2 regions of the Bacillus cereus group sp. MYBK79-1 genome follow, and region 2 is predicted to be linked to the other one. Evidence: a T-box and tRNA genes for the amino acid it is inferred to sense, from the RefSeq annotation. Region 2 holds a T-box; the other holds one or more tRNA genes.

Region 1 (3,425 bases), on a different contig from region 2:
TGCGAATGTTCCTGTGTGCCTGGCATGAATTTAGCAATACGATCCATAACAAGTTTCGGTGTTAATAAAAAGAACGCAATCGCCACACCGGATTCAATTAAAGTTGTCACAATGTTTGTTTGCTTGTCTACATATAACGTAATCAAGCTCGTCCCAATTAATAAACCTAAACTAACACCTAAACGCTTTCCTTCTTTTAACAAACCACCAAGCAACCCAGAAAAAGCAAGTAAACTAAGTTGAGACAAACTGGAGACATTCGCTAAACTTAATATTAATCCAGTGACGACCCCCACTGTAGATCCTGTAGCAGCCCCCGCGATAAATGCAAACACGAGCACTAAATACCTAGTAAAAATATGTTGAATAGAAGCGTCATATACAAACCAATCTGTTGTACCTGTTAAAACAGATGCTAGTAATATAATTAAACAAACAATTTCTTCTGTCTCTAGTGCTTGTTGTTTACCTTTTCGTTCTACTAAAAGCGGAACACTTTGTAAAAATATCATAGTTAATACAAAGCTAAGCCCTGCCTCAATTGTACTAACAAGTAAATCGTACATGGTGACTGTTTGTTGTGCGAAATATACGACAACTAAATGTGCGGTTAATGCGGAGATAAATACTTGGAATGGAACAAGTCCAACAGTTTTACGTGTAAACCGACTAAAGAAGATATTATAAATGAAGAACGTAAAAATAGATGCAAAGGTAAAGAATAAATTATCTATCGAAACTGAAAGCGCGCCCCCCATTAGAGCCAAGAACGCGAGCGGCATTTTATCCCGCTTCATAACATAAACAGCAGCAAAAAACGGTAGTGCAAACGGTAAAATGTTTGTTAATATATATGCTCGTCCCAAAAGAAAACCAATAACAACAATAATAAATCCCCATCTAAAGAAAACTTGTTCAAACTTCATTCGCAACTTACTCGTCCACTTTACTGCTCCAAGCTGACTCTCATTCATTGCCAATGCACTTGTATTCATAGTATTCCTTCCTGCTTTAGGCATATTTTTAACACCACCTGCATAGTTTAATTACTGTCATTATAAAAGATGATTATTGGGATTTTTGTCAAAACAACAGTTTTCACTTTTATAATCGTTCGACTTTTTATTCGAAATAACTCTACATATATACACGGTATGTAATTTATTCTCAACATTTTAATTGAACATTCAGAAAATATAGGGTGATTTTGTAGAAGTGTTGTATGTCTTAATTTATTTAACAAAAAAAGATCATGCAAATTTGCATGATCTTTTTAGGATGACCCGTACGGGATTCGAACCCGTGTTACCGCCGTGAAAGGGCGGTGTCTTAACCACTTGACCAACGGGCCGTTAAATTAAATATAGCGGCGGAGGGGATCGAACCCCCGACCTCACGGGTATGAACCGTACGCTCTAGCCAGCTGAGCTACACCGCCATGTCGTCTTATTTAACGGACAATTAGTATCTTACCTCAGATATAATTTAAAGTCAACACATCTTGAAAACTTTTTTAAAAATATATTTTCACATATAAAAAAGCACCCCGAGCAATCGCCCTGGGTACCTCTCTATATGCTAAGAATTAAACGTTCTTATTATCCGCGACGTGCGCCACGGCCACCACGTTTAGATTCTGTGTTACGCTTTAAAGAAGTTAAACGATCTTCGCTATCCTTTAAGAAACGTGCCATCTTTTGCTCGAATGTTTCTTTTGGAGCTCGTTCGTTACCGCCGCCACGGTTATCTCTGTTGAAAGAACGATTACGTTGTGGACGTCCAGAACGTTGTTGATCGCCACCGCCACCGCGTTGGTATTCACCACGTGGACGATCTCCTTCTGTTTTTTCACGCTCTTTCGCTTTTTTAATAGATAAACCGATCTTACCATCTTTTTCAACGTTAATAACTTTTACTTCTACTTGGTCGCCCACTTTTAAGTGATCGTTAATATCTTTCACATAATTATCAGCAACTTCACTAATATGAACAAGACCCGTTAAGCCTTCTGGCAGCTCCACAAAAGCCCCAAAATTTGTAATACCTGTTACTTTACCCTGTAACTTGCTGCCTACCTCGATTGACATAAAAAAAATGCTCCTCCTTAGTGGTTAAAAAGTCAAATTTTACTTTATTATATATAATCCTAAAATATAGTGTCAATAAGACATACTCTACTTAGAAACAGGAAAAATTATCTCCCCTTTTCCAGAGAAGAAATAATCCCTTCTAGCAATCTTTAATACGTACTCTTCATCATTTAACTTTTGAACTTCGTCTTTTAGACTCTTTTCTTTATTCGTTAATGAATCCAGTTCTTTTTTCATGTCCTTAACTTTTGCTTCTTTTGCTCTAATGGAACTGTTTTGTTGATAAAACGTTACACTAATACTCGCAATAATTGTAAAAGCAAAGACAAGAAAAACCGCTAAACGGCGATAAAGTCGCTTCCTGTTCTCATCCGTTTGTATTATATGCTCTTTAACAGGATTTGGACTCTGTTTTTCGATTGTTCTTTGTCTCAGTTCCCTCATTTCCGAGGTCCCCCTAACTTCTTTTTTATACGCTCCCATAATTGGAAGATGTGTCCCTTCAATTTTGCTATATATTGCAGGAACCCTACATGTTTCATTATAAAAAGTTTAACACGATTAGGGAGAAGTTTCCATATGAGCGAAGCAATAAATCGAACAGGCCAGAAAAAAACTTTCCATATGAAAAGTAATATCCAAATCACCATTTTCCATAACACATGTCCAATTGAAAGCAGTATACGAAATAAGAATAATATAAATGCAATAAATAGCTGCGCTATAATAATAACAGGTTTTATCATGAGTAGCTTTATAATTTGAACAAAAAAATGTGTTGTTTGCATAAAAATATAGATGAGAAAATTTAACAGTTTCATGTATAGTGCTTTCAATAAGCTTTGATACGCCGCAAAACCACATAATAATGCCAAAAATACATATATACGTAGTTCGGCTTCATTTACAAGAAGCAATACGTAAAAAACGAATAATGCTTGGACAATCCAAAATAGTATATCATGTATAAATACAAGCCAACGTTTACGTTCCTGACGATTTAAAAATCGTTGGTATGTATCTAAAGATGCCCCAATCCAAGCACCCATTCCAATCATTGAGAGCATCGTATACAACTGAATTGTTAGACTCATTTAAACAACTTACTAAAGAAACCTTTAGTTTTCTCCCCTTGATTCTCATCAATATACAGCATCTCATGAACTTTCCCTTTAATCGATACAACACCTTTTTCTACATCTAAATTTTTCATTTGCAAATTTTGACCACGAATTGTTAAAAAGCCCATTACGGTCTCAAGTAAAAACTCCTCGCTATCAAAGCTCTCTACCTGCTTTACACCAGTAATATCAATCACACGCCTGCCACGCATAA
Region 2 (3,425 bases):
TAGCCGCTGTCTCTTTTTCATTCTATGTGTTTGCAAGTGGGCGTGTTGCTACAGAAGTTCCACCTTATACGAAAAGCTTTCTTATGACAACAAGTGCTACCCTTATCGTATGCCTATTCTTCCCGCCAACCTTTTTAACGGATGGTGCCCTGCAAGCCGGTCTTTGGAAATACGCTTTCTTCCTCGGATTGTTCGGTGTTGTCGTACCTGTCATTTGTTTTTCAATTGGCGTACCGAAAGTAGGAACAGGACTTAGTACAATACTAGGAGCAGCTGAATTACCAACGGCCATTATCGCTTCTATTACACTTGTACATGAAGTCGTAACATTCATGCAGTGGATTGGGATACTCTTTATACTACTTGGAATTTTTACTCCTCAGCTGCTTACGGCTAGGAAAGCAAAGAAACATAGAAGCGTGCATAGTGCATAACAAAAGACCTTTCATGTATTTGAAAGGTCTTTTTCTCTCTCTCACTTTACCGCTCCATATAGCTTTTCTATCTCATGCTCAATTTGTTTTACATCGATTCGTTCAAATAGTGGCTGCACACCATCAATTCTATTCGGCAACGCGTTTTGAGGTTCCCAATTTCGTTTCACAATCGATAATGTGTTTCTAACTCTTTCACTTGAAAATGGTAAAAATGGTTCAAGGAGATTTGCAAAATTGGCGATAAGATACACACAGTTATAAATCGTTTCTTCGCATGAAACTGGATCATCTTCTCGTTGTTTCCAAGGCTGCCTCTCATCAAAGTATTTATTTGCAAAACGTACTGCATCAAATATTGTTTCTAGAGCCACTTTAAATTTAGTTTGCTCAATTGATTCTCCTACATTTTTATATAATCCTTCTACTTTATCTTTCAGCTCTACATCAATACTTCCCTTCGGTACAATACCACCATAATATTTTTCAATAAACTTTAATGTCCGGTTCACAAAGTTCCCGTATGCACCTAACAATTCACTATTATGACTGTAAATGAATTCCCGCCATGAAAAATCAGTATCACGATTTTCTGGTGCGTTTACTGTTAAAAAGTAACGAATAGAATCTGGATTGTAGCGTTCTAATATGTCAGGCACCCATACTGCCCAGTTTTTACTTGTAGATAATTTTCTTTTTTCAACTGTTAAATATTCATTTGAAACGATATGACGAGGAATTGCTCCTTCTCCTATTCCAAGCAATACCGCTGGCCAAATGATGGAATGAAACGGAATATTATCCTTTCCGTGTACATAATATGTTTTCGCTTCTTTATCCCAAAACTCTTGATCATCTTTCCCTGTTTCTTCAGCCCAATGTTTACTCGCCGAATAATATCCTGTCACTGCTTCAATCCATACGTAAATTTTCTTATCTTCATACCCTTCTACTGGAATTGGTACCCCAATTGGTAAATCACGTGATACGGCCCTATCTTGTAATCCTTCCTTTACATATCTCTCTGTTAGTTGAATCGCATTGTCGCGCCATGTTCCTGTTTGTTTTGCGATTTCTACAGCCGTTTTGATTTGCTCCTGAAATGTATGCAATGCGAAATAGAAATGCTCCGTTTCCTGCACAGACGGTGTACTACCACATAACTTACATTTCTTTTCTAACAAATCGAGTGGATCTAAAATAGCTGAACATGCATCGCATTGATCTCCTCTTGCTGCTTCATGGCAATGTGGACAAATGCCTTCTACATAACGATCAGGTAAAAACTGCGTACACGTTTCACAATACGCTTGTTCCACTGTTTTTTTATAAATATAGCCTTCTTCTAATAAACGTAAAAAGACATTTTGAACAGTTTCATGATGGTGCTCACTATCTGTACGTGTATAGCAATCATAAGTAAAACCAAGGCTACGAAAACATCGCTGGAACTCTTCATGATACTTATCAGCAATTTCCTTCGCCGTCACACCCTCTTGTTTTGCCCTAATTGCAATCGGTGTTCCATTACAATCACTTCCCGAAACATACAACACATTCTCCCCTTTTGCCCGGTAATAACGTGCTAAAATATCTCCAGGTAATAAACTCGCAATATGTCCAAGATGTAACGAACCATTTGCATACGGCCAAGCGCCTCCAATAAAAATACTCATCTTACATTCCTCCTTTTAAATATAAAAAAGCCCCGCCCTTATCTTAAAAAAGATAAGGGCGGGGCTGTATAAACAGTCGCGGTACCACCTTATTTCGCCAATTACTCACATAATTAGCCTTAACAAGTACGGAGCTATATGCTCTTATACTGTGGTTTTGATAACGAGTACCAACTCTCGTCGCCGCCTACTATTATCATGTGATAAGTTCAGGACGAAGCTCAAAGGCCATTGTTCAAATGAATATTCTTGCTTCTTCTCAGCTACCGAAGCTCTCTGGACAGAATGACTTCATTCTACTTTTCCTTTTCAACGCTTTTATATATAACACGTATTTTACGACTTAATCGCAGAAAAATCAAACTTAAATTCAAAAAAAAGGAAATCCCCTTCTCACACAGAATAACTATACGTTCACAAAAGGAGTGATTCGATTGAATCAAAAACAACTAAGTAAACGTAATGAAAAAAGCTGGAATGCAGCTGCTTATGAAGCTTGGACAAATCGCCACGGAGCTCCAGCCGATTATGCGAAAAAGCTCATGGAAGACCCCGTGCGCGAGGTAGATCACTATTTACCTTACATACAATTTCCAAAAGGAAAACGTATTATTAATTTACTTGGTTCAAAAGGCAATAAAGCCGTCGCTCTCGCTCTTTTAGGAGCTGACGTAACAGTTGTTGATATTTCAGCAAGTAATGCAAAATATGCAAATGAACTTGCGGAAGCAGCAGGTGTCTCTATCCAGTATGTTATTTCTGATGTATTAGATGTAAAGCTCTCCGAATCATTTGATATCGTACTGCTGGAACTTGGTGTACTCCATTACTTTTTAGATTTAAAACCACTCTTTCAAAAAATTGCTACCTTACTTAAGCAAAATGGAACGCTTATCCTTCGTGACTATCATCCTGTTTACACGAAATTATTAGGAGTAGACCACCCATCATTTCGGGCCAATGGAAATTATTTCGATGAAGAATTAATTGAAGATGATGTTGCTTATAGCATCCTTCTTACAGAAGCGCAGAAAGAAGCGTTACCGAAAACAACCATCCGTCGCTGGACACTAGGAGAAATCATTACAACACTTGCGGAAGAACATTTTAAAATTGAAAAACTAGTTGAAGAACACGGGTCTCATCAAAGGTGGGTCTTCCCTCCTACTGCACCAGAAGGAATGGAAGAACGTGTGCCTGGTTTATATACATTAATTGCGACAGCATGCAAAAAAGGATCCCTTCACGGATAGGATCCTTTTTGCATGCTTACGCATATAAGTTGAGGTTGGAGATTACCATAATTCTGTAGAAT

What was found. A T-box is a leader RNA that pairs with one kind of tRNA and senses whether it is charged. The one in region 2 lies ahead of metG (methionine--tRNA ligase), so its partner is inferred to be a tRNA-Met.
Positions count from the first base shown of each region.
Region 1: it has a tRNA-Met gene. The T-box ahead of metG (methionine--tRNA ligase) is inferred to sense a tRNA for this amino acid. The anticodon was not compared.

Region 1 covers NZ_JBQAEO010000026.1:16,629-20,053, forward strand. The annotation lists gene spoIIE (stage II sporulation protein E) at 1-1,019, opposite strand, end outside; tRNA gene ACTFOB_RS24990 (tRNA-Glu) at 1,280-1,351, opposite strand; tRNA gene ACTFOB_RS24995 (tRNA-Met) at 1,365-1,438, opposite strand; gene ACTFOB_RS25000 (S1 domain-containing RNA-binding protein) at 1,599-2,087, opposite strand; gene divIC (cell division protein DivIC) at 2,175-2,534, opposite strand; gene yabQ (spore cortex biosynthesis protein YabQ) at 2,531-3,184, opposite strand; gene yabP (sporulation protein YabP) at 3,181-3,425, opposite strand, start outside.
Region 2 covers NZ_JBQAEO010000006.1:119,576-123,000, forward strand. The annotation lists gene ACTFOB_RS12590 (EamA family transporter) at 1-434, shown strand, start outside; gene metG (methionine--tRNA ligase) at 476-2,110, opposite strand; T-box leader at 2,162-2,432, opposite strand; gene ACTFOB_RS12600 (class I SAM-dependent methyltransferase) at 2,545-3,363, shown strand.